2 regions of the Photorhabdus laumondii genome follow, and region 2 is predicted to be linked to the other one. Evidence: predicted binding sites of a transcription regulator. Region 2 holds the regulator's gene; the other holds the start of a gene.
The links. The regulator ArgR, encoded in region 2, controls arginine synthesis, uptake and breakdown. The targets are predictions, from matches to a motif close to ANTGAATAAAAATACANT.
Positions count from the first base shown of each region.

Region 1: the regulator ArgR is predicted to act here: its motif matches at 12,226-12,243, upstream of argC (N-acetyl-gamma-glutamyl-phosphate reductase).

Region 1 covers NZ_CP024901.1:5,510,437-5,525,973, forward strand. The annotation lists gene murI (glutamate racemase) at 1-430, opposite strand, end outside; gene btuB (TonB-dependent vitamin B12 receptor BtuB) at 375-2,234, opposite strand; gene trmA (tRNA (uridine(54)-C5)-methyltransferase TrmA) at 2,415-3,518, shown strand; gene PluTT01m_RS24395 (YijD family membrane protein) at 3,581-3,952, opposite strand; gene fabR (HTH-type transcriptional repressor FabR) at 3,976-4,620, opposite strand; gene sthA (Si-specific NAD(P)(+) transhydrogenase) at 4,995-6,392, shown strand; gene oxyR (DNA-binding transcriptional regulator OxyR) at 6,384-7,289, opposite strand; gene argH (argininosuccinate lyase) at 7,569-8,948, opposite strand; gene PluTT01m_RS24420 (argininosuccinate synthase) at 9,101-10,315, opposite strand; gene argB (acetylglutamate kinase) at 10,384-11,157, opposite strand; gene argC (N-acetyl-gamma-glutamyl-phosphate reductase) at 11,183-12,187, opposite strand; gene argE (acetylornithine deacetylase) at 12,290-13,447, shown strand; gene ppc (phosphoenolpyruvate carboxylase) at 13,730-15,537, shown strand, end outside.
Region 2 covers NZ_CP024901.1:5,297,491-5,313,027, reverse strand. The annotation lists gene tamB (autotransporter assembly complex protein TamB) at 1-1,270, shown strand, start outside; gene PluTT01m_RS23345 (gamma-glutamylcyclotransferase family protein) at 1,273-1,620, shown strand; gene ppa (inorganic diphosphatase) at 1,720-2,250, opposite strand; gene fbp (class 1 fructose-bisphosphatase) at 2,868-3,872, opposite strand; gene mpl (UDP-N-acetylmuramate:L-alanyl-gamma-D-glutamyl-meso-diaminopimelate ligase) at 4,038-5,408, shown strand; gene argR (transcriptional regulator ArgR) at 5,453-5,923, opposite strand; gene mdh (malate dehydrogenase) at 6,378-7,316, shown strand; gene PluTT01m_RS23315 (helix-turn-helix domain-containing protein) at 7,545-7,811, opposite strand; gene PluTT01m_RS23310 (DNA-binding protein) at 7,997-8,344, shown strand; gene PluTT01m_RS23305 (DNA-binding protein) at 8,421-8,801, shown strand; gene ispB (octaprenyl diphosphate synthase) at 8,823-9,794, opposite strand; gene rplU (50S ribosomal protein L21) at 10,046-10,354, shown strand; gene rpmA (50S ribosomal protein L27) at 10,374-10,631, shown strand; gene cgtA (Obg family GTPase CgtA) at 10,884-12,059, shown strand; gene dacB (serine-type D-Ala-D-Ala carboxypeptidase) at 12,127-13,575, opposite strand; gene greA (transcription elongation factor GreA) at 13,836-14,312, shown strand; gene yhbY (ribosome assembly RNA-binding protein YhbY) at 14,445-14,738, opposite strand; gene rlmE (23S rRNA (uridine(2552)-2'-O)-methyltransferase RlmE) at 14,879-15,508, shown strand.

The DNA.
Region 1 (15,537 bases), 210 kb from region 2:
TAACTGTTGCTCTAGTCGCCAATAATCCAACGACACCATTACGAGTTAACTTTGCAGCAGGTTTTATCGCTGGAACCACACCAACAACCGGAAAGCTGAACCGCTCACGCAGAGCTGGCAAGCTGACTGTACTAGCAGTGTTACATGCAATAACCACTATTGTCAGAGGGTGTTTTTGCTGAATAGCACCAACAATTTGAACGACTCGTTCAACAATAAACTCTTCCGATTTTTCACCATAAGGGAATGCTTCGTTATCAAAAACATATATATAATGGAGATCTGGTAATAATTGTCGGATCTCTTGGTAAATAGATAAGCCGCCTACCCCAGAATCAAACACTAAAACTGTTGGGCGTGCGGCTTTATTTAAATCAGAAGTTATAGCTCCCAGTGAGGTAGTATTCACGTCCTGGAATGCGATAGCCATAAACTGTCTCGTAATCTTTATCAAGCAGGTTGGCTATTCTAGCACGAATTGTCAGATAAGAAGTGACTGGATATGAAACTGTTAAATCCCAAAAGCTGACGCCACCTAATTTCACACGCTTAGCCGGGGATGTACTGAAATCCTTGTCATAACGCCGCCCTAGATATTGATAAGTTAACCCCCAATCAAAATCATATAACTGCCAGTCAAGTTGATATTTCACTTGCTGCTTCGCACGACGAACTAAAATTTCATTAGTTTCACTATTACGGGGGTCAATATACTGTATTGTCAATTGATGCTGAAACATGCCAGTGTCTATTAAGCCAGTCCACTCAACACCTTTAATTTTCGCTTTACCAATATTGTAGTAGCGGCTATTCGCATAATCGATCAATTGCTCAATCTCATTGCGATATACAGTCATACGCCAAGTTAGCTGGCCAGTGACGCCTTCGATACCGCCTTCCCATTGTTTACTTTCTTCCGGTTTCAAATCATGATTACCACCAAAACCGTACATCTGGCTGAGCGTTGGAGCCTTAAATGCCGTACCATAAGAGGCTATCAAGCGATAATCTTTAATAAACTCCCAACCTAAACTGGCTTGCCATGTTGTATTCCAGCCAGCTTCTGAATGTTTATCTGAACGAATTGCACCTTCTAAAATAAAATCTTTCAGTTGTTGCTGTGCTGTCAGATACATTCCTGTATTACGTACCGTTTTACTCTTCGGAATATAACTGGTTCCAGCTTCTATCGATTGTTTTTGGAAATCCACACCGGTACTGACTATGCCCTGATATAGCTGAAAAGTATTCCCCCATTGCAAGTTATATTGTTCAGAATCATTAAGGCTAGCAGACTTATCATAGCGTCCATATTGAGGATCAAAGTTATAGTCTTTTGTATGACTATAACTTGTAATTAACTGGGATGAGTAGATCCCTTGGTTAAATCTGACTCCCATGTCATAGTGGCGACTATAAAGTTCACGAGTATCCGGTCTGGCATATGGATAACTCCAATTAATATCCGCATCATAAGATGTTCTATTGTTATAGCCATAAGCTCGAACAAATCCACTGACTTGCTCATTAAATTTTTGATCGACTCCTAACCAAAGCATTTTGCTCATGAAGCCGTCACGATCAGGTTGTCTAAAACCACCGGTATTACCATCAGCAACAACATCGTATCCTTTGGTATAAGTATAGTTAGCTGCTGCTGTCAGAACTGTATTTTCAGCTAGCGTTTGTTGAGTTGCACCATCATAAGTTTGATAGCCATGTGAGCCGATACCTACATTAAGGCTGGTTCCTAGCTTCTCTCTGGTAGTGATGATATTAATAACACCACCAATAGCATCAGAACCATAAACAGCGGAGCGTGGTCCACGGATATACTCAATTTTCTGAACCAATGATACAGGTATTTGGCTTAAATCAGAGGAGCCACTGATGCCCGCTTGATTCAAACGTATTCCATCCATCAGTACTAATACATGACTAGCATGAGTACCACGTATAAACAAAGAGCTTAATTGTCCAATCCCTCCATGCCGCGCAATATCAACACCGGGTAAACGACGCAAAATATCGGCTACACTATTTGACTGCCAACGATCAATTTCATCTCGTGTTACAACAGTATAAGGAGCCAATATGCTTGATATCGGCTGTTTAAAACGACTCGCCGTCACAACCAATGAATCCTGCGACTCCACCGCAGCAGAAGCTTGATTCCAGCCAGAAATCACCATAATTGAAACAGTGGATAATAATAACCGCTTTTTATTTATCATGAGAGAAAACATCCCACAATTTATTGTTAGAAGGACACGCTACGATGAAGCGTTGAGCCTATTCATAATAGTAAGCATAGACAGGATCGTGTATGAGTAATAAGAAAACTGGACATTCTTTGCTCTTTCCCTACAATTTTGCACGAAAATTTTTCTTACTACAGATATAAGAGAACAAACATAATGCAAAATCTCCTGCCAACGGAAAGCTATGAACAGCAACTGACGGAGAAAGTCAGCCGTTTAAAAAACATGATGGCACCTTTCCAGCCCCCGAGGCCAGAGGTTTTCCGCTCACCGCTATCTCATTACAGAATGCGAGCAGAATTTCGAATCTGGCATGAGCAGGATGATTTGTACCATATTATGTTCGATCAACAGACGAAACAACGTATTCGCCTTGTTCAATTCCCTGTCGCCAGTAAGTTAATCAACAAAATGATGGTAGTATTAATTGACTCCATTAGATCTGAACAGATCTTGTGTCATAAGCTATTTCAAATTGATTATCTGTCTACTTGCAGTAATAAAATCCTTGTTTCTCTGCTTTATCACAAAAAATTGGGGGAAGAATGGACACAACAAGCATTAAGACTGCGTGAAGCGTTAAGACATAAAGGGTTTGACGTTGAGTTAATTGGCAGAGCCGCTAAAACCAAAATCACATTGGATCATGATTATATTGATGAGGTTTTACCTGTCGCAGGCCGAAAAATGATTTATCGCCAGGTGGAAAACAGCTTCACCCAACCAAATGCTAGCGTCAATATTCATATGCTTGAATGGGCAATTAATATTACCAAAGATTCAAAAGGTGATTTACTTGAGCTCTATTGTGGTAATGGCAATTTCTCTCTGGCACTAGCTCAAAATTTTGAACGAGTATTGGCAACAGAAATTGCCAAGCCATCCGTTGCGGCCGCTCAATACAACATTACAGCCAATGGTATTGATAATGTACAAATTATCCGAATGTCAGCAGAGGAATTCACCCAAGCAATGAATGGTGAACGCGAATTTAATCGCCTTCAGGGAATAAATTTAAAAAGCTATCAATGTGAAACTATCTTTGTCGATCCACCACGTAGCGGCCTTGATGAAAAAACACTTGAGATGGTCCGGGCATATCCACGGATTCTTTATATTTCCTGTAACCCGGAAACCCTTTGCCATAATCTGGAGACATTAACCCAAACGCATAAAATTAGCCATCTGGCTCTGTTTGATCAGTTTCCTTATACTCATCATATGGAATGCGGCGTGCTTCTGGAAAAATTAAACTGATACTTGACAAACATATAAAGCAAAAACGCCGGCAGATAGATCTCTCCGGCGTTTTTCATCAATTAATGACAATTTTCTGTAATTGCCTGGTTTTTACGAATTTTTACCTTTCTGTAAATCCAAAATACCAGTACGGTACCCATTACTGCGGGCAGAAAATTAGAGCCAATTTCAGGGTATTCAACCCTGATAATCGCACTATAACTAAATAATCCTAAGAGGAAACAGGCGACAACCAACTTAGGCATCCCATCTGGCATTGAGTAATTCAAATAGCGCTGATGGATACAATAAACTGATAAAATCAATGTTATCAATGGGAAAACTGAAAAAGAAACAACTGAGCTAAAAACTGCTGAAAATGTTCCATTCGTTGCTAATCCGACAATAAAAGCGAGTAACAATGTACTTTTGTCCTGGCGATATTGTTCCATCATTTCGTTCTCCTCCTTCATAGTTATTTAAGTTTAGGGTTCGGTGGGTTCATTTCTTTGCGATACCAATAATATGCACCTTTAGCAATCATCCGTAGCTGCAAGACTAAACGTTCTTCTAAACGCTGTCTTTTCTCCAAATCAATATCCAGTGCTTCTGCACCTGCACTGAATACTATTGTTACCATTGCCTCTGCCTGCACTTCAGTAAAATGCCTCGGCATACAGCTTTCCTGTTCTAAATAGTCTGCCAGCTCAGCAATAAAATGTTGGATTTCCCGTGCGACAGCGGCACGAAATTCAGCAGAAGTCCCTGAACGTTCACGTAATAATAATCGGAATGCATTTGGGTTATTACCGATAAATTCCATAAAAGTTGAAACAGACGTGCGGATGACACTGCCACCTTTAGCAATACGTTGCCGGGCTTGCCTCATTAACTGACGTAACATCAAACCACTTTCATCCACCATAGTGAGCCCAAGCTCATCAACATCGCGGAAATGACGATAAAATGAAGTGGGTGCAATACCTGCTTCACGGGCGACTTCACGCAAGCTAAGGCTGGTAAAACTCCTTTCGGCACTCAACTGGCTGAAAGCCGCTTCAATCAGTGAACGACGAGTTTTTTCTTTCTGTTTCGCTCTGATGCCGATAATGTTACTCACACGAATCCTGACTCTTTATCTGAACTACATGTTAGGAAATATACCAAATTTTAATACGTTTGCCGTAATGATATGCTTATCATGTCATTTATAATGATCCATGTCATTTTATCAGCGCATTTTCTTATTAGATATTAAGATGATAAAGGTGACTACGCGTAGTCAGAAAATCATTAAAGGAGCATTTCCCCTTTGCTAATTCGATCGTTAGATAATTATTTATTTTCCAAAAACTTCATGGTATCAGCATAACGGGTAAAACTATGTTCAATTCACCCTAAACGATGACATAAACTCCTTATGATGATTGGGTTATTAAGTCAACCAATGTTAATATAGCGTTGTAATTTTGTGTAAAAACAGGTCTTTCCTCTATGCAACATATTCATTTTGACGCCATTGTCATTGGTTCTGGTCCCGGTGGAGAAGGAGCAGCAATGGGATTGGTGAAACAGGGTAAAAGCGTTGCTGTTATTGAACGCTATAATAATGTCGGCGGTGGTTGTACTCATTGGGGTACCATCCCGTCTAAAGCCCTCCGCCACGCCGTCAGTCGTATTATTGAATTTAACCAAAATCCTCTGTACAGTGATAATTCCCGCGTTCTTCGCTCTTCATTTGCTGAAATCCTGCGCCGTGCTGAAATGGTAATTAATCAGCAAACTAGAATGCGTCAAGGATTTTACGAACGTAATGGGTGTCGTATGTTTTCCGGAGAAGCAACATTCATTGATGACCACCGGGTGAGTGTGCGCTATGCTGACGATAACCACGATATTTTAAGCGCAGATAAGATTATTATCGCAACTGGTTCTCGCCCATATTGTCCGCCAGATGTCGATTTCACTCACTCCCGTATTTATAACAGCGATTCCATTCTGAAACTGGATCATGAGCCACGGCATGTCATTATTTACGGTGCCGGAGTGATTGGTTGCGAATATGCTTCAATCTTCCGTGGATTAGGCGTAAAAGTTGATTTGATTAACACTCGTAATCACTTACTCGCCTTCCTTGATCAAGAGATGTCAGATGCACTTTCTTACCATTTCTGGAATAGCGGTATAGTGATCCGCCACAATGAAGAATATTCTAAAATTGAAGGTGTTGATGATGGTGTTATCGTTCACCTTAAATCCGGTAAAAAAGTCAAAGCTGACTGTCTGCTTTATGCTAATGGTCGAACAGGTAATACGGATACTTTAGGGCTAAAAAACGTTGGTCTAGAAGCAGATAGCCGCGGTTTACTGAAAGTTAATAAGATCTATCAAACCAGCAACGAAAATATCTACGCTGTAGGAGATGTTATCGGCTATCCAAGCTTGGCCTCAGCTGCTTATGATCAAGGCCGAATTGCCGCCCAAGCGATGACGAAAGGAAACGCCGAAGTTCATCTGATTGAAGATATCCCAACGGGTATCTATACCATTCCTGAAATTAGCTCTGTAGGTAAAACCGAACAGCAATTAACAGCAATGAAAGTGCCTTATGAAGTTGGACGCGCACAATTTAAACATCTTGCACGCGCACAAATTGCGGGGATGAACGTAGGAAGCCTGAAAATACTGTTCCACAGAGAAACAAAAGAGATTCTTGGCATTCATTGTTTCGGGGAACGTGCGGCTGAAATTATTCATATCGGCCAGGCAATTATGGAACAGAAAGGTGAAAGTAATACTATCGAATATTTCGTCAATACTACTTTCAACTATCCAACTATGGCTGAAGCCTACCGTGTCGCGGCTTTAAACGGCCTTAACCGGCTATTTTGATTGCCCGTAATAAGTGCCCATTTTAGCTCTAATAGCCTCTGCAAGTTGCTCATAGCGACCACGCAGAGGTGAACCAGGACGATAAATCAAAACAACAGACCGCTTAGGTTCAGGGCTGTTACACTCCAGATAGCAGACGCCATCACGTTTTTTCTCTTGTGGCACTGCCAAATCAGGCAATAAGGTTATTCCACTACCGGCAGCAACCATATTACGCAGGGTTTCCAAACTGGTTGCACGAAAATGGGTATCTTCCTTCGCACCAGCCTGAAAACAGAACCCCATTGCCTGATCACGCAAGCAATGACCATCTTCTAGCATCAACAATTTTTCACCTGCCAATTCATCCATAGCGATTTTTTTACGCTCCGCCCAAGGATGGTCATCATAGATAGCTAGTTTCATGGGTTCTTCAAACAATGGCACTTCAATGAAATCTCTTGTCTCCTTAACCATTGCCAGAATCGCACAGTCCAATTTGCCACTATCCAACTGGGCTAACAGACTTTGAGTCTGGGCTTCATACAGATACATTTCCAACTTAGGAAACAAACTATGAAGCCTAGGGATAATATGAGGCAACAGATATGGACCAACTGTCGGGATCAAGCCAATATGCAGAGGACCAGACATATTTTCCCCTTGAAGTGATGCCATTTCCTGCAAAATCCTCACCTCACGGAGAACTGTTCTGGCTTGTTCTACTAATAACATCCCTTGCTGCGTAAACAAAACTTTACGGCTGGTGCGCTCTAATAACATGACCCCCAGATTATCCTCAAGCTTACGAATTTGCCCGCTTAACGTAGGCTGGCTAACGTGGCAAGAATCAGCAGCATGGCGAAAGTGCCGATGCTCCGCAAGCGCCACAAGATATTCCAGATCGCGGATATTCATTCCCACCTCAACATATTTAATATAAATGATAGAAACTACCAATAGATAATTATATCAATGTGAGGAAAAGACTATCAGATAATCCTTAAAAACTTATATATAAAGATCTCACTTATTTTACAGGGGATATACCCGTCATCTTTCAAGTTGCCTCTTTGTTGGCTGCACTCGCTCACCCCGGTCACATAGTTACCTATGCTCCCGGGGATTCACTCCCTTGCCGTCGCGATGCATCTTGAAATCCATAGGGGATAGATTAATCCCCACTGCTGACGATGACTAACTTAATTTTAGCCTCTGTTTAGCCTCTACAATCGCTTTCATAACTTGTTTTGGCGATACGCCACCTTTTGCAAGGCGTTTGTCCAAGCAAGATTGCAGAGACAAAATATCATATACATCTTCAATAATTGCACTGCTGAACTTCTGCAACTCTGTCAATGGCAACGCTTCCAGAGCCTTACCCTGAGTAAGCGCCATCATCACAATTTCCCCAACAATATGGTGGGCTTCACGGAATGGAACCCCTTTTGCAACCAAATAGTCAGCTAATTCAGTCGCGTTAGCATAACCCTGTTTAGCTGCTTCTGCGCAACGTGAACGCCTGACCTGAATACCGTCTAACACCAACGCAGCCATATGCAAACAATCCAGCCAAATGTCCAGCGCATCAAACAACCCTTCTTTATCCTCCTGCATATCTTTATTATAAGCCAGCGGCAGACCTTTCAAGGTCATCATCATACCGGTTAATGCCCCCTGCACTCGGCCACATTTACCACGGATTAACTCCAGTGCATCCGGGTTTTTCTTCTGTGGCATCAGAGAAGAACCGGAAGTGACTCGATCTGACAGTTCAATAAATCCTGCTTCACCGCTATTAAAGAAAATGAGATCTTCCGCAAAACGGGAAAGATGGATCATACTAATGCTGGCATTAGATAGCAGTTCCAATACATGGTCACGATCTGAAACACTATCTAGGCTGTTACGCGTCGCTGAAGCAAAACCTAGCCATGATGCTAGTTGTTCGCGGTCAATATCATAAGCGGTTCCAGCCAATGCACCGCACCCAAGCGGGCTAGTATTCAGCCGTTTTAAAGTATCCTGTAACCGATTTTCATCACGGACCAACATTTCTACATATGCCAAGCACCAGTGAGCAAATGTAATAGGCTGCGCTCTTTGCAGATGGGTATAACCCGGCATCACCGTATCCTGATTCTTCTCTGCGGTGATCACCAATACCTGTTGTAATTCCACAATTGCCTGATGGAGATGTGAAATGTATTCTTTACACCAAAGTTTAAGATCTGTTGCCACCTGATCGTTACGGCTACGACCAGTGTGAAGCTTCTTACCCAGCCCACCAACTTTACTGATCAACTGCCCTTCTACCCAACTATGGATATCTTCTGCATCACTTTGCAAGATGGCTTGTGGGTTAGCCTGAACCTCATTCAGCAATTCATTTAATGCCAGCTCCAATCTTTGTTGTTCTTCAACGGTCAACACACCAACCGTTATCAACGCTTTCGACCATGCAACTGAACCGGTAATATCCTGTTCCGCTAACCGGTAATCAAAGCGAAGTGAATCGTTAAATTGTTTGAACCGTTGATCTGCTTTCTGACTGAAACGCCCGCCCCAGAGTGCCATATTTTTGTTCCTGATTATCTGATGTCTGAGTGATTGATTACCTTTCATAAACAGCAATTTCATTCGCAACATGGAGATAATAGACTCGAAAAATCAAATACAAGGATGAATTCACGATCTGGTCATTACCTCCATAACTACGAACGATGAAATTACTCTTTACTATTTAATGCCCGAATGCGCGAAGGGAGAGAATACAGACGGATAAATCCTGCTGCATGGCTGTGATCGTAAACCTCATCTTCACCAAACGTTGCAAACGCTTCAGAATAAAGGCTATTTGTTGATCTTTTCTGGATCGCTGTTACCTGCCCTTTATAGAGTTTCAGTACTACTTCACCGCTGACATCCGCAGCCAACGTCTCAGCCGCTGCCTGAATAGATCGACGTAGCGGGGCAAACCAACGTCCGTCATAAACGACATAAGACATTTCTAGCCCAAGCTGCTGACGCCATTTAAAGCTATCGCGGTCCAGAACCAGTTGTTCAACACCACGCAACGCAGCCATCATGATGGTTCCTCCCGGTGTTTCATAACAACCACGAGATTTCATTCCCACCAGCCGGTTTTCCACGATATCGATACGACCGATACCATGTTTTACTCCCAGAATATTCAGCGCTTCAAGGCATTGATATGGAGACATTACTTTGCCGTTGACCCCAACAACCTCGCCTTTCTCAATCATGACACTAACCAATTCAGCTTCATCTGGTGCCTCTTCTGGATCGACTGTCCACACCCAACAATCTTTATTGGATGCATTCCAAGTGCTTTCCAGTACGCCACCTTCGGTAGAGATATGCCACGCATTCTCATCACGGCTGTAAATTTTCTCCAATGTTGCAGTGGTTGGAATATCTCGTGCTTTCAGATAATCCAGCAACGCTTCACGGGAACGTAAATCCCACTCTCTCCACGGTGCAACTACTTTTAGCTGAGGGGCTAATGCCGTATAAGTGCTTTCAAACCGAACCTGATCGTTACCCTTACCTGTTGCACCATGAGCAAGTGCATCTGCTCCTACTTTCAGTGCCAATTCAACCTGTGCTTTAGCAATAATGGGGCGTGCCATTGAAGTGCCCAACAAATAGCTACCTTCATACAGAGCACCGGTTTTCAGTACCGGATAAACATAATCTTTAATGAATTCCTCACGCAGATCCACAACGTGACATTCTGACGCGCCAGAACGCAAAGCTTTCTGCTCCACGCCTTCCAAATCTTCACGGCTTTGCCCCACATCAGCAACAAACGCAACAACTTCACAGTTGCCATAATGCTCCTTCAGCCAAGGAATAATGGCAGAAGTATCCAGACCACCAGAATAGGCAAGAACGATTTTTTTGATATCTTTAGTATGCATGAAGTTACCCTTTGAAATTCCGTTGTTATTTATCAGCAAAGCTTTGCCGAAAATTAATCAAACTTAATTTAAGCCAGAATACGAGTACCGACGGGAACACCGTTAAATAGATCGGTCAGTTGATCTGCATGACGCCAACTGGCGATATCTACCGGACGATCTAATGTCCTGGCTGCATCTAGAGCGGCATTCACCTTCACAATCATACCGTCAGTAATGATGCCATGAGCAATAAGCTGTTCTGCTTTCTCAACATTTATGTCAGGGATTTTCTGCCCTTTACCATCCAAAATACCGCTAACATCAGAGAGCAATACCAAATCAGCACCTAGCGTCTGAGCTATCGCCGTTGCTGCTTGATCGGCATTCACATTCATCAGCTCCCCTTTATCCGTTACCCCAATCGAGCTGATAATGGGCATATAACCCGCATCCAATAACGTTTTCAGCAACTTAGCATCGCCCGGCATCGCTTTTCCCACATGCCCCAACTCTTCACTCAGTTGGGAAACCGTGACCACATTACCATCTCCTAAATATAATCCAACTGATGCAAGTTGATATTTAGTCGCCCACGACAACAAGGTCTTATTGGCGATACCAGCCAATGCGCCGGTGATAATCCCAATCTGATCAGCGGGTGTTACTCGTAATCCTTGTTCCTTCACTATCGGTAGCTGCAACTTCTCCATCAGCTCATCCACCAGATATCCCCCCCCATGAACAACAACCAACTGGCGTTCATGTGTTTGCCGATATTCCTGCAATGCAGTAAACACACGTTCCAATGCTTCTTCATTGTCCAGTAACACGCCACCTAACTTTATGACTAAAGGTTCCATCTGCTCTACTCCTTCACGTCAATAATTAAAGTAATGCCTGAGTTTCTTCAAACCCAAAACGTATATTCATACACTGAACTGCCTGAGCTGCCGCGCCCTTCAAAAGATTATCCTCAGTACCTACAACAATCAGATGGTCACCCTGTACAACAAAACCAATATCACAGAACGGTAACCCAACAACGGATTTCAATGCTGGTACTCCTTTGCTGTAAAGCCTTACCAATGGCTTATCTTTGTATGCTTGACGATACACCTCATCTATCTGTTCTGCGGTAACACCCGGCTTCAACTTACAGGTAATTGTGGCAAGAATACCCCGGGCGAAATTGCCAAGATGTGGAGTAAAAACCACTCTGGTTCCCAGATGTTCCTCAATCTCCGGTTGATGACGATGGGTAAATATTCCATAAGGTTGCAAACTGATTTCGCAGAAACTGTTGGTCATACTGGCTTTCCGGCCTGCTCCACTTACACCACTAGTCGCATTAATCACCGGCCAATAGCTGATATCCAGCAAACTATTTTCCAACAGCGGTTTCAGGCAGAGTTGAGAAACTGTTGGGTAACATCCCGGTACAGCAACTAATTGGGCCTGTTTGATGTTTTCAGCCTGCCATTCGGCAAGTCCATATACTGCTTGTGCTAACCATTCAGTATGCTTATGTTTGAATCCGTAGTATTGTTGATAAATCTGAGCATTTTGTACGCGGTAGGCACCGGAGAGATCAAATACAGTGCAACCTGCTGCCAGAAATAGCGGCGCAATGTCATGACTAACTTCATGGGCGGTGGCAAGGAAAACCACATCAATCCCTTTAGCAGCATTAATAATATCAGTCAGCGGTTGCAGCGGTAGATCAACAATGCCTTTATACTGTGGATGTAAATCTGAGAAGCATTTATCTGCATCAACGCTCTGAGCAGAAACCATGAGCCTAATCAGATTCATATGCGGATGACGATGCAGATATGCTGCCAGTTCTGCTCCGGTGTAACCACTTGCACCAACAACCAGCGTATTCAACATAGGATATCGTTACCTTGTGCTCAGTATTTAAACGGGATAATGTATTTTTATTCAAAAAAAATGCATGAATATTGATACTATCATGAATAAAGGCTGTCAACAGTGAATATTAAATTACCTCCATTTATTGAGCTATTTCGGCAATTAATCGCGACTCCATCTATCAGTGCCACCGATATCAGTATTGACCAAAGTAACGAGTCTCTCATCAACCTACTGGCAAGTTGGTTGAAAGAAATTGGTTTCGAAATTGAGATACAGCCCGTCCCCGAAACCCTCGGAAAATACAATCTACTAGCTACATTGGGACGTGGCCCAGGTGGATTACTATTGTGTGGACACACTGATACCGTACCCTTCGACGAAGGTCTCTGGACGAAAGATCCTTTCACCCTGACAGAGCGCGATAACAAACTGTACGGTTTAGGTACAGCAGACATGAAAGGCTTTTTCGCCTTTATTATTGATGCGTTGCGGGACATTGATGTCAGCAAAATAACCCGTCCGCTGTACATTCTGGCAACCGCAGATGAAGAGACGACAATGGCGGGAGCCCGCTATTTTGCCGCAAGTACCACTATCCGCCCAGATTTCGCTATTATTGGTGAACCCACTTCATTGCATCCTATCTGTGCACACAAAGGACATTTATCAAACGCTATCCGCATTGTTGGCCAATCCGGGCACTCCAGTGATCCAGATCGTGGTATAAATGCCATTGACTTGATGCACGAATCTATTGGTCACCTGATTGAACTACGCAATACATTAAAAGAGCATTACAACAACCCGGCGTTTACCATTCCATACCCAACCATGAACTTCGGCTATATTCATGGAGGTGACGCAGTAAACCGTATTTGTGCCCATTGTGAATTACATATGGATATTCGCCCATTACCGGGACTAACGCTACAGGATCTGAACGGACTGCTAAATGAAGCGCTAGAACCAATGAAGCAACGTTGGCCTGGCCGCTTAACTATCGATGAATTACATTCCCCTATTCCCGGTTATGAATGTCCAACCGATCACAAAATGGTTGACGTGATTGAAAAACTGCTAGGGCGCAAAGCTGAAACGGTCAATTACTGTACCGAAGCACCCTTCATTCAGAAAGTATGCCCAACTTTAGTCCTTGGCCCGGGCTCTATTGAACAAGCACATCAACCGGATGAGTTCATTGATATGTCATTTATTGGACCTACCAGAAAGATAATTTCCCAGTTAATAGATCATTTTTGTCTAAGCAATAATTAATCGTTTTACTCGTCCCCCAAAAGTCAGGGGGACTCAAGCATCATAACAATCAACAAAAGTACTCCTCCCAAGCATTCTGATACATAAGCAATACTTATAGAGTATGACCTGCCATTAAATTTTAGAAATTTCGCCCAAACTGATTATTTTCTGATATGAATATGAGGGCTTAGGGTCAATGCAACACTGTGGCGCCACAAAAAATAACTTCCCGCCACTTAAATAAAATTTTTCTACAGAAACAGAATCAACATTCTGCCAGCAATAAAGGCTAAGAGTCACATGAACCAACAATATTCTGCAATGCGTAGTAATGTCAGCATGCTAGGTAAGCTGCTCGGAGACACGATCAAAGAAGCTTTAGGAGAAGATATTCTCGATAAAGTTGAGACTATCCGCAAATTATCCAAATCATCCCGCGCAGGTAATGAAGCACACCGCCAGCAGCTATTATCTACATTGCAAAACCTATCTAATAATGAACTGTTACCAGTTGCCCGTGCTTTCAATCAATTTCTCAACCTGACAAACGTCGCAGAACAATATCACAGTATCTCCCCGCATGGTGAAGCTGCCAGCAACCCCGTTGCGTTAGCGAAATTATTCACTCGCTTAAAAGAAAAAAATTTCAATAATGGCGATCTGAAAAAAGCGGTAAATGAACTGTCTATTGAACTGGTTCTCACCGCTCACCCAACTGAAATCGCTCGTCGTACATTGATCCATAAACTGGTAGCCGTTAACACCTGTCTATCGCAACTCGATCACGATGATCTAGCGGATTATGAGCGTAACAACATTATGCGCCGTCTGCGCCAGTTAGTTGCCCAGTCATGGCATACCGATGAAATCCGCAAAATCCGTCCTACCCCAATTGATGAAGCGAAATGGGGGTTTGCTATGGTGGAAAACAGCTTGTGGGAGGGTGTACCAGCATTCCTGCGTGAATTCAATGAACAACTGGAAGAGTCAATTGATTACAGCCTGCCAGTTGAAGCGGTACCTGTCCGCTTTACTTCTTGGATGGGCGGCGACCGGGACGGTAACCCGAATGTCACCGCTGAAGTCACTCGTCATGTATTACTGCTTAGCCGCTGGAAAGCAGCCGATCTATTCCTAAAAGATATTCAGGTTCTGGTTTCTGAGCTCTCCATGTCTGAATGCACACCAGAAGTTCGTAAACTAGCTGGGGGTGATGAAATTCTGGAACCTTACCGAGAAATTGCTAAAAAATTGCGGACACAACTCAGCAATACATTGACCTATTTGGAGAAGCAACTGAAAGGAGAGCAAGTTCTGCCACCAACTGATTTGCTGGTGGATAACGAACAGCTTTGGCAACCACTTTACGCCTGTTATCAGTCACTAAAAACCTGCGGGATGGAAATCATTGCCAACGGTCAATTATTAGATATCTTACGCCGTATCCGTTGTTTCGGCTTATCGCTGGTACGCATCGATGTACGTCAAGAAAGCACTCGCCATACAACTGCCATTTCTGAACTGACGCAATACCTGGAATTAGGTGACTACGCCAGTTGGTCAGAAGAAGAAAAACAGGCTTTCCTACTGTATGAATTACACTCCAAACGTCCATTGATTCCACACAACTGGCAGCCGAGCGCTGAAACGCAAGAAGTTTTCGCAACCTGTAAAGTGATTGCCGAGTCACCGCAAGACGCTATCGCCGCTTACGTTATCTCAATGGCTAAAGCACCTTCTGACGTATTAGCAGTTCACTTGCTACTGAAAGAAGCCGGTTGTCCGTTCACTTTACCCGTTGCCCCATTGTTCGAAACCCTTGATGACCTGAATAATGCTGAAAATATCATTCAGCAATTAATGAATATTCAATGGTATCGCGAACTGATTCATGACAAACAGATGGTGATGATTGGTTATTCTGACTCAGCAAAAGATGCCGGAGTGATGGCTGCGGCATGGGCACAATACCGAGCACAGGATGCCTTGATCAATGTTTGTGAAAAAGAGGGTATTACGCTGACCTTATTCCATGGTCGCGGCGGTACTATCGGCCGTGGCGGGGCGCCAGCACATGCAGCGCTGCTTTCCCAACCACCGGGAAGCCT
Region 2 (15,537 bases):
GCTGTCGGGTAATGTAGATATTCAGGATATTTCACTGGCGTTAATCAAGCCGATTCTTGGGAAAGGTGATAAAGCTGAAGGTCATTTGAATGCTAACCTGCGTCTGGGAGGCAATGTCAGAAATCCATTATTGTTTGGCCGGTTAGACTTGAGTGCACTGCAAGCTTCGGGCCATTGGATCCCATTTGATATTGTTCAAGGGCAAATGGGTGTGAATTTTGATGGAATACGTTCCGTTCTTGATGGTGTTATTAAAACGCCGAAGGGGCAGCTTAACCTAAATGGTGACGCGGACTGGCGTAATGTGGATGCATGGCATGCACGAGTAACGGCTAACGGTGACAAGTTAAGAGTCGTTTTTCCACCAATGGTGAAAATTGATGTTAGCCCTGCTCTGGTGTTTGAGGCTTCTCCTCAGTTGCTGAAATTGGATGGTAGCGTTGGCATTCCTTGGGCGCGTATTACCGTGAAGGAGCTACCAGAATCGACAGTTGAGACTTCATCGGATGAAGTCATATTGAATGAAAATCTTCAGCCATTACAACAGAAAAAAGCATCTATCCCGATTCAAAGTAACTTGACGATTCATATAGGAGATGATGTTCGTCTTAGTGCTTTCGGTCTTAAAGCACAACTTAAAGGCGATCTGATGGTTGTTCAAGATAAACAAGGCATGGGTTTGAATGGTCAAGTTGATATTCTTGATGGCCGTTTCCGTACTTATGGGCAGGATCTGATCGTTCGTAAAGGGCTGATTATGTTCTCAGGTCCACCTGATCAGCCATTACTCAACATTGAGGCTATCCGTAATCCAGATTCTACCGATGGGCAGGTTATTGCAGGGGTAAGGGTGACTGGTTTGGCGGATCAGCCAAAAGTAGAAATTTTTTCAGAGCCTGTTAGATCACAATTGGAAGCACTTTCTTATCTGTTGCGTGGTGAGGGTTTAGAGAATAGTAACTCGGACAACTCACAGATGACGGCAATATTAATAGGTTTGGGGGTTGCACAGAGTGGTCAGTTGGTGGGTAAGATCGGTGAAATATTTGGTGTTTCCGACTTAGCACTGGATACTCAGGGGGTTGGTGATAAATCACAGGTAGTTGTTAGCGGGAAAATTACAAAAGATCTGCAAGTTAAGTATGGTGTTGGTATATTTGATTCACTGGCAACATTAACCTTACGCTATAGATTAATGCCTAGATTGTATCTGGAAGCGGTATCTGGTATTGATCAGACATTGGATTTGCTCTATCAGTTTGAGTTTTAAAAATGCGAATTATTGTTTATGGCAGCTTACGGCGCAAACAGGGCAATCATCATTGGATGACCGATGCTCAATGGTTAGGTGATCATCGGCTGGAAGGCTATGAGCTATATGACCTTGGGCATTATCCTGCGGTTATCCGTGGTGACGGAAGTATTGAATGTGAGGTATATCGAATCAATTCTACTATACTGACAGAATTAGATGATTTGAAAGATAATTCGCGGGAGTATGTAAGGGAATTGATTCAGACACCGTATGGCAATGCATGGATATATCTTTATCAGTTTCCAATAACCGGTTTACGGCGGATAAAAAGCGGTGATTGGTTGAAGCGCCATGTGGAAGAGTAAATAAAAACCCTTTTTTGTCATAAAAAGGGAGTATGGTATTAAAAAACCTCTGCCGGTGATGTTCCCCAGAGGTTTTTTAATTATTTAAATAGAGAAAAGTTATTTCTTAGCAGCACGTTCGAAAGAGGAGATAATTTCTGCTTTAGCAGCTTCGACATTATCCCAACCATCAACTTTAACCCATTTACCTTTTTCCAGATCTTTATAGTGCTCAAAGAAGTGAGTGATCTGAGCGCGTAGTAGTTCTGGTAGATCATTCACATCTTTAATGTGATCATACTCTTTGGTTAGTTTGCTATGTGGAACTGCAACCAGTTTCGCGTCTTCACCTGATTCATCAGTCATTTTCAGAACGCCAACTGGACGGCAACGGATCACAGAGCCGGGTTGTAGTGGGTATGGTGTGGGAACCAGAACATCAACCGGGTCACCATCCAGAGATAAGGTGTTGTTGATGTAACCATAGTTGCATGGATAGAACATCGTGGTAGACATAAAACGGTCTACAAACAGTGCACCGGATTCTTTATCAATTTCATATTTAATCGGATCTGCATTTGCAGGGATCTCAATAATGACATAGATATCTTCAGGCAGTTCTTTTCCTGCTGGTACTAAGTTCAGGCTCATGAAAGTTTCCTTTATTTCAAACCAGAATAGAGTGTGGGGTATTATAGCCAAAACATTTTTTAAAGTACTCTCCATTTTTCTGTGTTGGTAAATGCTGTCTCTGAGTTTGATGATTGCTCCGTGGTGTAGTTACTAACCGATAATACAGGTTGTCACTTAGCTCTCGATAAGGTCCGATTTTCCCGGCTATTTGGGCTGGTATATTAATTTGTTGGATATACTGAAATTTTCAGAATAATTTTTTTCAAAAGTGTAATTTATAGTCTATTGGGATGGAGCTTTTAATAAAGCTGTAGTGGTCTAATAAAGCCGTAGAACCTCCAACTGGAGATGAGCGAATTTTTCGTATCTGACAGAAGTGGTGACTACTCCTTGAGCCTGCGCACGATTTTGTGTAGTCACCATTTTGTTGAAGGTGATCTGCTAGGTGGCCACCAATCAGTAATAAAATAACTCATCACTAATACGTCAATCACACAGTGGTATAGTTTACTTCTTCGAGGTGGCTTGGGTTACCCGTTGGTGACCATAAATTTTAAAGAATCATCTAACGAACATAGTTAAAATTAAAAAAGCGACGAAAAATCCCGCCGCTTATCCGTAATTAACCGATGAAATTACTCATCAGGGAACTCAGCCATAAAACTCTCTGCCTTTTCCACCATCGATTTACTACCCACAAAGAAAGGTACGCGTTGGTGCAGTTTGGATGGAGTGATATCCAGAATGCGGTTGGCACCATCACTGGCTTTACCACCCGCTTGTTCGGCCAGGAATGCCATTGGGTTACATTCATACAGTAGGCGTAATTTTCCTGATGGGTGGCTGGCGGTACTTGGGTAAATGTAGATACCACCTTTCAGTAAATTGCGGTGGAAATCAGCAACCAGCGAACCAATATAACGGGTGGTATAAGGGCGCTGAGTTGCTTCATCTTGTTCCTGGCAATATTTGATGTATTTCTTTACCCCCATAGGGAATTTGATGTAATTCCCTTCGTTGATGGAATACATATTGCCATTGGGTGGGAACTGAACTTTCTCATGGGAAAGACAAAATACTCCCAAAGAAGGATCGTAAGTAAAGGCGTGTACCCCACAGCCGGTGGTGTAGACCAGCATAGTTGAAGAACCATAAACAACATAGCCGGCGGCGACTTGACGATGACCTGGTTGCAGGAAATCTTTTTCAGTTACTGGCTGACCAATGGGGGTAATACGGCGGTAGATAGAGAAGATAGTACCGACGGAAACGTTTACATCAATATTTGAAGAGCCATCTAATGGGTCCATCAAAACAACATATTTTGCGTTTTCAGCGCGGTCGCCTTCGAAAATAACGATATCATCTTCTTCTTCAGAAGCGATTCCTGCAACTTCACCGCGTGCTTTCAGTGCTGCTTTGAGTTTTTCATTAGCATACAGATCCAGTTTCATCTGTACTTCGCCTTGGACATTGGACACACCGCTGGTTCCTAAAATATCCACTAAACCGGCTTTGTTGATATCACGGTGAATGATTTTTGCTCCGAGCTTAATAGCAGAAAGCAATGCAGTGAGTTCACCTGTAGCGTGAGAAAAATCTTGCTGCTTTTCGACGATGAATTCGCCTAATGTTTTCATGACGAAAGTCCTGAATGTGATTTGATAGTGGTTTTAGAGTGTCCATTGCACTCTTACGCGGGCAGTTTAGCCAAAGAAAGGGATGATTCATAGGCTATTCCATTTCTTATCTTGCTTTTGATGGTTAGAATAGTGGCTAACTTCATGCTATGGAATAGGAAATCAATGCGTATTCATATTCTTGGTATCTGCGGCACTTTTATGGGAGGACTGGCAATTTTGGCTCGTTCTCTTGGTCATGAAGTGACTGGTTCTGATGCCAATGTTTATCCACCAATGAGTACCTTACTGGAAAAACATGGGATTAATCTGATTCAGGGATATGACCCGGCACAGTTGGATTCTGTGCCAGATATGGTCATCATCGGTAATATTATGAGCCGTGGGAATCCTTGTGTAGAAGCTGTGTTGGAGCGTGGGCTCCCTTATACTTCTGGCCCACAATGGCTGCATGATTATGTTTTGCCAGAACGTTGGGTGCTGGCGGTTGCAGGGACGCATGGCAAGACAACAACTGCGGGTATGTTAGCTTGGATTTTGGAAGCCTGTGGTTATAAACCAGGTTTCTTAATCGGTGGTGTTCCGGGGAATTTTGAAACATCAGCTCAGATCGGGGAAAGCCCGTTTTTCGTAATAGAAGCTGATGAATATGACAGTGCTTTTTTTGATAAACGATCTAAGTTTGTGCATTACAGTCCACGTACGCTGATCATGAACAATCTGGAATTCGATCATGGCGATATTTTTGGCGATCTGGCTGCTATTCAGAGACAGTTCCACCATCTTGTCAGGATCGTTCCGGGTAGTGGTAAGATCTGTGTCCCGGATAACGATGTTAACCTGAAACAGGTTTTGTCTATGGGCTGTTGGAGTGAGTTGGAACTAGTGGGTGAAACGGGTAACTGGCAGGCAAAAAAGATCAGTACAGACAGTCGTCATTATCAGGTGTTTTATGGTGGTAAAGTTGTCGGAGAAGTGAACGGGTCGCTGGTGGGTGAACATAATATGCGCAATGGGTTGATTGCAATTGCTGCTGCACATCATGTTGGTGTCCAGCCCGCAGATGCCTGTTGTGCTTTAAGTGAATTTATTAATGCCCGTCGTCGTCTTGAACTACGTGGTGAGGAAAACGGCGTTACTGTTTATGATGATTTTGCTCATCACCCGACAGCAATTCTGGCAACACTCGAAGCCCTGCGTAGTAAGGTTGGAGGAACAGCCCGTATTATTACCGTACTGGAACCGCGTTCAAATACGATGAAAATGGGTGTGAGTAAGAATGAGATCGCACCAGCATTGGGGCGTGCTGATGAAGTATTTTTATTCCAGCCAGCTAATATTAAATGGCACGTATCAGAAATTGCAGATCACTGTGTTCAGCCTGCGTATTGGAGCGCTGATATAGATTCACTGGTGCATATGATTGTTGATAAAGCACAGCAGGGGGATCATATTCTGGTTATGAGTAATGGAGGATTTGGTGATATTCATGAAAAATTACTCTCTAAGTTGAATAAAAAAGCTTATCAATCCTGAGAATAGCTGCGGGAAAATGAATCGCGCCATGTTGGCGCGTTCATTTAAAGCTCTTGTTCGAACAACCCAAGGATGGCTCCACGCAGCTGTTCTGTTGTGGAATCTCTGGTGAGTGTAACGAAAATGGTGTCATCACCTGCGATACTGCCGAGTATACCTTCTGATTTACCAAGAGAATCTAGCAGACGAGCAATAAGTTGAGCAGCACCAGGGCTTGTGCGAATCACAACTATAGGATGGTTGTAATCAACGTCTAATACTAGATTTTTTAGTGGGCTAGTGGCAGTAGGAACACCAAGCTCAGCAGGCAGGCAGTAAACCATCTCCATTTTAGCATTACGGGTGCGAACAGCACCAAATTTAGTCAGCATTCTAGAGACTTTGGATTGGTTAATGTTCTCAAAACCTTCTTCCAGTAAAGCAGTAACAATTTCACCTTGAGAGCTAAATTTTTCTTCTTTCAATAACGCTTTGAAAGCTTTTACTAAGTCTTCCTGTTTAGAGGGAGTGCGCATATTTCACCATATTCAATCAGCTATGAAGCTTGTATTATGCATATAAATGAATTTTTATGCAATAATAATGATTTTATAGCCAATTTGAACCGCGCAAAATTGGTCTTATGTTATATAGAAATTCATAAAATATGAATATGGAAATTTGCTTTTTTAGCCGGTTATCAAGTAAATATATTGTTAATCAAATGATGTTGTTTGGCGTTGTTGTTGGGTGTAAGGTATTTAGCCAATTGTTTCGTAAAATCATAAGGAAATTCTCAAAATAGTGTCCGTTATCTCATTAACAGATAAGCATTTTGCCTAGAATACGGCGACTTTTGCGTCCCACGATTAGAGCGTAAGTCCACAATTTGGTTGTTAACCGATTGTTTTCAAAAAAGTAGTAATCTATGGTTCTTAACTAGATGAATTCACAGCATTTTAAAGTATAAACGATTTAAGGAGTATCAGGATGAAAGTTGCAGTTCTCGGTGCAGCCGGTGGTATTGGTCAGGCTCTTGCTCTTCTACTCAAAACCCAGCTTCCTTCAGGTTCAGAACTTTCTTTATATGATATCGCTCCAGTAACACCTGGGGTGGCTGTTGATCTGAGCCACATTCCAACGGAAGTGAAAATTAAAGGCTTTGCTGGTGAAGATGCAACTCCAGCGTTGGAAGGAGCAAATGTTGTATTGATTTCTGCTGGGGTTGCCCGTAAACCAGGCATGGATCGTTCAGATCTGTTTAATATTAATGCGGGGATCGTTCGTAACCTGGTAGAACAAGTGGCTAAAACTTGCCCGAAATCACTGATTGGGATTATTACTAACCCAGTCAACACAACGGTGGCTATTGCAGCCGAAGTGCTGAAAAAAGCGGGTGTATATGACAAAAACCGCCTGTTTGGTGTTACAACGTTGGATGTTATTCGTTCTAATACTTTTGTTGCTGAATTGAAAGGTAAAAAACCACAGGAAATCGAAGTACCCGTTATCGGTGGTCATTCTGGTGTGACAATCTTACCTCTGTTGTCTCAGATCCCTGGTGTGAACTTTACTGATGGAGAGTTGGCTGCTTTAACTAAGCGTATTCAGAATGCTGGTACTGAAGTTGTTGAGGCTAAGGCAGGTGGAGGATCTGCAACTCTGTCTATGGGGCAAGCTGCGGCTCGTCTGGGCCTCTCTTTGGTCCGTGGCTTACAAGGCGAAAGTGATGTTGTAGAATGCGCTTATGTTGAAGGTGATGGTAAATATGCTCGCTTCTTCGCTCAGCCAGTTCGTTTGGGTAAAAATGGCGTAGAAGAGCGTTTGAACATTGGTGAGTTGAGTGATTTTGAACAGAAAGCACTGGAAGGCATGCTAGATGTATTGAGAAAAGATATAGAATTAGGCGAAAAATTTATTAATAACTAATTAATATATTTTATAAATAAAAAATATATATCTATGAAACGATAAAACCGCTGGTATAGCGAATTACCGGCGGTTTTTGTTCAACTAATATATACCCGTCATCTTTCAAGTTGCCTCTTTAGTTAGCTGCACTCACTCACCCTGGTCACATCGTTATCTATGCTCCCGGGGATTCGCTCCCTTGCTGCCGCGATGCATCGTGAGATCCATTAGGGTATAATTCGTTAGCTAATTATTTGTTTGTTCGCGTACTTTCCTTTCTAATAATTCTCCAGTATTTGGATCAAAATAACGACTTGGCCAAATTTCTGAAGGGTGTATTTCCAGATAATTCGCAATTATCCATTCTCCCTTTGGCCACGGACGAGATAGTGCATTCGCCAGGGTTGATGAGCTGAGCCCTGCCCTGCGTGATACCTCAGCTAAGGTTGTTCCCCGCTTGCGTAAAGCTGCAATTATATCGGCAGGATGCCAATCAGATTTCCTTGAAATCATTTTTAATCCTTTTTTTATTAAATTTGATGCTATGTTAGTGGTATAAATAACAGGTATGCATGAGAGCAATAACGAACTTAAACCTGTTATTGAGAAATAAAATAGCATTATTTTTCTAAAAGTATTTCCAAATTTTTTCTTAAAAACTTCTTTTTTGAACTTGGTTACAAAAATAGAGAAACGTGATGAAAAAAGAGTGGTATTCGGCCAAGGAGTTAATCGGCGTGGGTGAGTTACCTGGATCACCACAAGGAGTTAATGCCAGAGCAAAACGAGAGGAGTGGTTACGTCAGAAAAGACAAGGTGTACAAGGTAAAGCAGTCGAGTATCACTACTCCTGTTTCCCGGAAACGACCATTGTAGCATTGGAGCTTCATGAATCATCTTCTGAGTATCAGGTACAGAAGCAAGATCCTTTGTCGATTTGGGTTGGTGCTTTTCATCAGTTATCAGAATCTGAGAAACAGGCTGTGATAGCCATGATTTTACGGGATGGTATCAGAAGTTTTTTAGAAAAACTTTCTGTTATTTAACCCATTTTTGGAAATTGGAAATGCCAACTAACTTGGATTCTTCTTCATTATCCCGGTGCAAAGTGAGAAGAAAAGTATGAAAAAAGAATGGTACTCAGCTAAAGAGCTGGTTGGTATTGCCGGACTTCCTTCTTCGCCACAGGGAATAAATCTGATGGCAAGGCGGGAAGGATGGGAATATAGACGTAAACGGGGTGTTCAGGGCAAGGCTCTTGAATATCATATAAATAGTTTGCCTGAAGATGTACTTAATGTGCTATCCGTAGGGGAAAGCACTATTGATTATACAAACAAACGACAAGACCCATTCTTAATTTGGATTGAGGCTTACTATCAATTAACTAAAGTTGAGCGGGAAAAAATTGTGAAATTTATTCTTCGGGAGGGGCTCGCAAAACTTATTGGTTATATTGATGTAGGTGTTGAAGACGCAGAGAAAAACCTGGAGTCAGATTAACCCCAGGTTTCGTTCTATCGATTAAGAAAGGCGTTGTACGGCGATATGGGCTAACCCCACGAGTGCTTGCTTGTATGGGGAGTTTTCCAGCGCCTGCAAAGCAGCTATTGCTTTATCTGCTTCTTCCTCTGCTCGTTTACGGGTATATTCCAGTGAACCGCACTGTTTCATGGTTGTCAGTACGGTTTCGAGTAAATGACGGCCATTACCCTTTTCAATTGCTTCACGGATAAGTGCTGATTGTTCTGGAGTGCCATGATTCATAGCGTGTAGCAAGGGCAATGTCGGTTTACCTTCGTTAAGATCATCACCAGTGTTTTTGCCTAATGTATCGCTATCAGCATTATAATCCAGCAAATCATCAATTAACTGGAATGCAGTGCCTAAATAACGTCCGTAATTTTGTAAAGCCATTTCTTGCTCTGGGGTGGCGTTAGAAAGAATTGCGGAAGAGTGCGCGGCGACTTCAAACAGCCGGGCTGTTTTACTGTAAATCACCCGCATATAATCATCTTCAGAAATATTTGGATCATTGCAGTTCATCAACTGTAAAACTTCGCCTTCAGCGATAACATTGGTTGCCTCTGACATTAATTTAAGCACTCGCATGGAGTTAAGCGCTGTCATCATCTGGAAAGAGCGTGTGTATATAAAGTCACCAACCAGCACGCTTGCTGCATTACCAAACATGGCATTGGCAGTCGCTTTGCCACGTCGCATGTCTGATTCATCTACTACATCATCATGTAACAGAGTCGCTGTGTGGATAAATTCAATTAATGCAGCAACAGTAATATGCTTATCACCCTGATAACCCAATACTCTGCTAGCCAGGATGGCAATGATTGGGCGAATGCGTTTTCCACCACCACTGATTATGTAGTAGCCCAACTGATTGATAAGAGTAACGTCAGAATTCAACTGACTAAGAATGGTTTCATTTACCGCTGCCATATCATCAGCGGTTAGCTTGATAATGGTTTCTAAATTCATATTTTTTCGGCTATGGGTTTTAATGCAGAGCTGTGTTCATATTAACATTAAAATAGTTATTGCTGTGTCTTGATTGTACTCGAAAAACAGTCTAAATAAATGACAATTCAGCAACTATGTTTTTTTATCATCTGCTCTAATTCTGCTCTTGTCTTCTTAGGCTTTTTTGCGTAGAATTCGCGCCCTATTATGAATATTTATAGCGCGCTCTGGAATGATATTTAAGGGGGCGTGCGGAAAGCGGAGTTTATATGTACGCGGTTTTCCAAAGTGGTGGTAAACAACACCGAGTCAGCGAAGGTCAAACAATTCGCCTGGAAAAGCTGGACATCGCAACGGGTGAAACTGTTGAGTTTGACCAGGTTCTGATGGTCGCTAATGGTGATGACATCAAAATCGGCGCTCCTGTCGTTGAAGGCGTTAAAATCAAAGCTGAAGTGGTTGCCCACGGTCGTGGCGAGAAAATTAAAATCGTTAAGTTTCGTCGTCGTAAACACAGCCGTAAGCAGCAAGGCCACCGTCAGTGGTTCACCGATGTTAAAATCACTGGCATCGCTTAAGATTTAGGAGAGCAGATTAATGGCACACAAAAAGGCTGGCGGCTCAACTCGTAATGGCCGCGATTCTGAAAGCAAACGTCTGGGTGTAAAACGTTTTGGTGGCGAGTCTGTATTAGCAGGCAGCATCATTGTTCGTCAACGTGGCACTAAATTCCATGCTGGCAATAACGTTGGTTGTGGTCGTGACCACACCCTGTTCGCATTAGCTGACGGGAAAGTTAAATTCGAAGTTAAAGGCCCGAAAAACCGCAAATTTATCAGCATCGAAGCTGAATAAGTTTTTCGAGTTATAAACCCTATGGATTTCAAGATGCATCGCGACGGCAAGGGAGCGAATCCCCGGGAGCATAGATAACTATGTGACTGAGGTGAGTGAGTGCAGCCAACAAAGAGGCAACTTGAAAGATAACGGGTATAAACCGAATCAGAAGCCCTGCATGTGTTGCGGGGCTTTTTATATTCTAAAATACGCCATCTCTGGGTAACACGGCCGTCCAGCACTGTAATGGCTATCATACGGAGAAAAAATATGAAATTTGTAGATGAAGCCAGGATACTGGTTGTTGCGGGGGATGGTGGCAATGGTTGTGTCAGCTTCCGCCGTGAAAAATATATTCCGAAAGGTGGGCCAGACGGTGGGGATGGTGGGGATGGTGGGGATGTTTATCTGCTAGCAGATGAAAATCTCAATACACTGATTGACTATCGTTTTGAAAAATCCTTTCGGGCAGAACGTGGACAAAATGGTCAAAGCCGTGATTGTACAGGCAGGCGTGGTCAGGATACCACGATTAAAGTCCCTGTTGGGACGCGTGTCCGTGATGCAGTAACCGGTGAGGTTCTAGGCGATATGATTCGTCATGAACAGCGTTTAATGGTAGCGAAAGGTGGATTCCACGGGCTTGGTAATACTCGTTTTAAATCTTCGGTCAACCGGGCTCCTCGCCAAAGAACGATGGGGACCTCAGGTGAAACCCGTGAATTGATGCTGGAACTGATGCTGTTGGCGGATGTTGGTATGCTAGGGATGCCAAATGCGGGCAAATCCACCTTTATCCGTGCTGTTTCTGCCGCTAAACCAAAAGTTGCAGATTATCCATTTACCACTCTGGTACCAAGCTTGGGTGTAGTAAGGATGGATAACGAACAAAGTTTCGTTGTTGCTGATATCCCAGGGCTCATTAAAGGTGCTTCCGATGGTGCTGGCTTGGGTATTCGCTTCTTGAAACATTTGGAACGTTGTCGGGTATTGCTGCACTTAATCGATATTTGTCCTGTTGATGGATCAGATCCTGTTGAAAATGCCCGGATTATTGTCAACGAGCTACAGCAATACAGTGAAAAATTGGCAGAAAAACCACGCAGGTTGGTGTTCAATAAAGTTGATCTGTTGGAGCCAGAAGAAGCTAGACAGCGTGCCCAAGCTATTGCTGATGAATTGGGTTGGGAAGGCGACTTTTATATGATCTCAGCGATAAATCGTCAGGGTGTTAAAGCGCTTTGCTGGGATATTATGGAGTTTATGAAAACTCAGCCTCGTAATATGAGCAGAACAGAAGGTGAAACTCAGCCTGAGAAAGTTGAATTCATGTGGGATGACTACCATAAGAAGCAATTGGAACAGGTTTCGGAAGTAGACGATGACTGGGATGACGATTGGGACGAAGATGACGATGAAGGCATTGAAGTTATTTACAAACGCTGATTTTTTCACTTTCTCATCATACTTTCTCATCATAATTAAGGGCGCCATCTTTGTGGCGCCAATTTTATCAGTTGTGTTGGTATAAATCTTTGTATAGCCTGCTTTCGAATCGAATCAAAGGGGCCCGACGGTTGCGATGCTCTTTTGGCGGTACGGCGTAAGCAGAAATAAATTGCACGAAAGCAACTTGTTGACCGCTAGCAGTGGTTATAAAGCCAGCTAGGTTATAAACTCCTTGCAGGGCACCGGTTTTAGCCGAAACTTTTCCGTTTACTCCTGCTTCATCCAGCCCTCCCCGGTATCTTAATGTGCCATCATGACCCGCTAATGGCAGCATGGAAATAAAATCTAATTCTTGATCATGCTGAGCAATAAACTGTAATACTTCCATCATGGTTGCTGGAGTAATTAGATTATGGCGGGATAATCCTGAGCCATCTACCATCACGGTATTTCCTAGATCGATACCTGCTTTTTGTTTTAATACTTGCCTTACCGCATCAGAACCTGAACGCCAGGTTCCTGGTATATCAAAGTGTTGTCGGCCTATTGTCCGAAATACGGTATCAGCAATCATATTGTCAGATTTTTTTAGCATGACTTTTAGCAGATCATGTAATGGTGCTGATTGATTTTGAGCCAGAACTTTTCCCGGTTCAGTTGGTAAACTTTGGCGTTTAAGATTACCTGTGATTTCAATTCCTGCAATTTGCAATTCATTTTTGAGAATTGCACCCGCATAGCTGGTACCATTTTGAATCGCGAAAGCCAGTGGCAACGGTTCACTGCGTTGAGTAAGGCATCCGGTAAGAGTAAAACGGTTCAGCTCTCCGGGAACGACGTCCAGTTCGCAGTACTGGCTTTCAGGAGAGCCTTTTGCCAACGTTTTAACTTCGCTGAACATATTTACGGGATAAAAGGATGCTACGCGGATAAATGCAGTATCACCGGGGTGTTCAGCACTATATAGCGAAACTGAAAAACAATTTCGATCTACAATTGCAGCAGCAGGGGGAGCGCTGAAACATTGGGTCATGTCATTCCATACCCAACCGGGAGCTTTATCGTGGCTGGCAAAGGCGGAAACATCTATCAAAAGATCACCGTCAATTTTTTCCACGCCAGATTGTTTCAGAACTGTGACCATATTGCGAAGTTGTTGACGGGTCAGTGTCGGATCTCCGACAAAACGAGCAATCAAATTCCCTCTCAGGATGCCGTTTGAAATTTTTCCGTGACTTTCCAGTGTGGTGATAAAGCGATAATCTTTACCCAGTTGTAACAATGCTGCAAGAGCTGTGACAACTTTCAGCGTACTGGCTGGTAGAGCCATTTGCTGCCCGTGATAATCAATTAACGGGGTACTGCTGCCCGCTTTTTGAGCGATTAACGCCAGATTAGTACCATCAGGCAGATATTGCGTATATTCCTCAACAGGTGTGGCGTTTGCGTTGGGTATAGTTAAATACAGAGCGGTAACGCAAATTAATCTGCCGGCAATTTTAAAGAAGGACATAAATTTCGCATATGGATGTAGACATACCACAATACTAAGGCGCAAAGTGGGGAAAAGTAAACGATGACCCATCACCAAGTCTACGTTAGAATGATATATTAATATGTAAAATATGATTGTGAACTCTGGGTAGTCCTATGGTTTGCACTATTGTTTATTGTCTGTAAGCCCGCCCGACAAGGTGTGCTCATTGTGCTGTTATCTGAAAACATCAGGATGATGTTGGTTTTTTGCTCAGGAAAGATTTAGAGGATTAATAAATGAAACAGATTCCAATGACGGTACGTGGCGCGGATAAGTTGCGCGAAGAGCTAGATTATCTAAAGAACGTACGTCGTCCAAAAATTATTTCAGACATTGCTGAAGCGCGTGAACATGGTGATCTGAAAGAAAACGCTGAGTATCATGCTGCTCGTGAACAACAAGGTTTCTGCGAAGGCCGTATTCAGGAAATCGAAGCTAAGCTTTCTAATGCACAAGTGATTGATGTCACAAAAATGCCCAAGGGTGGACGTGTTATTTTTGGGACTACAGTTACGGTTTTGAATGTTAATACTGATGAAGAGCAGACTTACCGGATTGTGGGTGATGATGAGGCTGATATTAAAGAAAATTTAATCTCAGTGAATTCACCAATTGCCCGCGGTTTGATAGGTAAAGAAGTTGATGACGTTGTTATTATCAAAACACCAGGCGGTGAAGTTGAATATGAGATCCTGAAAGTTGAATATATTTAACTTCGGGATTGTCCTGTTGCTATTGATTTACGTTAGGTAAAGTTGCATAAGGATCGTGGAAAAGTAAAAAAGGCCGAATATGGCCTTTTTTATCATAATATGCGCACCGCATTTTATATAAATGTGGTTTGATTATTTAGGTAAAATAATTTTGCGTTCTTCCGATTGGCGGTAAAGAACTAGAGTTTTACCGATAACTTGCACATTATATGCACCGGTCTCGCGGACAATTGCATCGGCGATCAAATTTTTGGTTTCACGATCTTCGCCTGCGATTTTGACTTTGATAAGCTCATGGTGTGACAGCGTTTGTTCAATTTCGGCCAACACACCCTCGGTCAGGCCGTTATTACCAATCATGACAACAGGTTTTAGCGGGTGAGCGAGACTTTTCAGGTGTTGTACTTGTTTTTTGTTAAGGGCCATTGTTTTTTTGCTTAGTTAGGATTGAAAACGAGACATTCTACCGCCATCTCATCTCTATCACCATAAATAGTGTGTTGTGGTTTTGATGTACGGAGCAATAGATATCTGGCTCTTTATTCGTTGTATAGTTGGAAAGGACAATGGCCAATAAAAAACGTTCGGCAAGCTCCAGTCGCTGGTTACAAGAACACTTTAGTGATAAATATGTTCTACAAGCACAGAAAAAAGGGCTTCGTTCTCGCGCTTGGTTTAAACTTGATGAAATTCAACAAAGTGACAAAATTTTTAAGCCTGGCATGACCGTTGTCGATTTAGGCGCAGCTCCTGGTGGATGGTCTCAGTACGCAGTGAGTCAAATTAGTGATAATGGGCGAGTGATTGCCTGTGATCTTTTACCGATGGATCCCATTGTTGGCGTCGATTTCCTTCAGGGTGATTTTCGTGATGAACTTGTATTGAAAACATTGCTTGAGCGAGTTGGTGATAACAAAGTCCAGGTCGTCATGTCGGATATGGCACCCAATATGAGCGGAACACCTGCGGTCGATATTCCTCGATCCATGTATCTGGTTGAATTGGCGTTAGATATGTGTCGTGATGTGCTGGCCCCCGAGGGGAGTTTTATTGTCAAAGTGTTTCAGGGAGAGGGCTTTGATGAATACCTGAGGGAAATTCGCTCCCTATTTACGAACGTGAAAATTCGTAAGCCAGACGCTTCGCGGGCCCGATCGCGTGAAGTATACATTGTAGCGACAGGGCGGAAACTATAGTACCCTGAATGCTATTTGTTAACACAGTT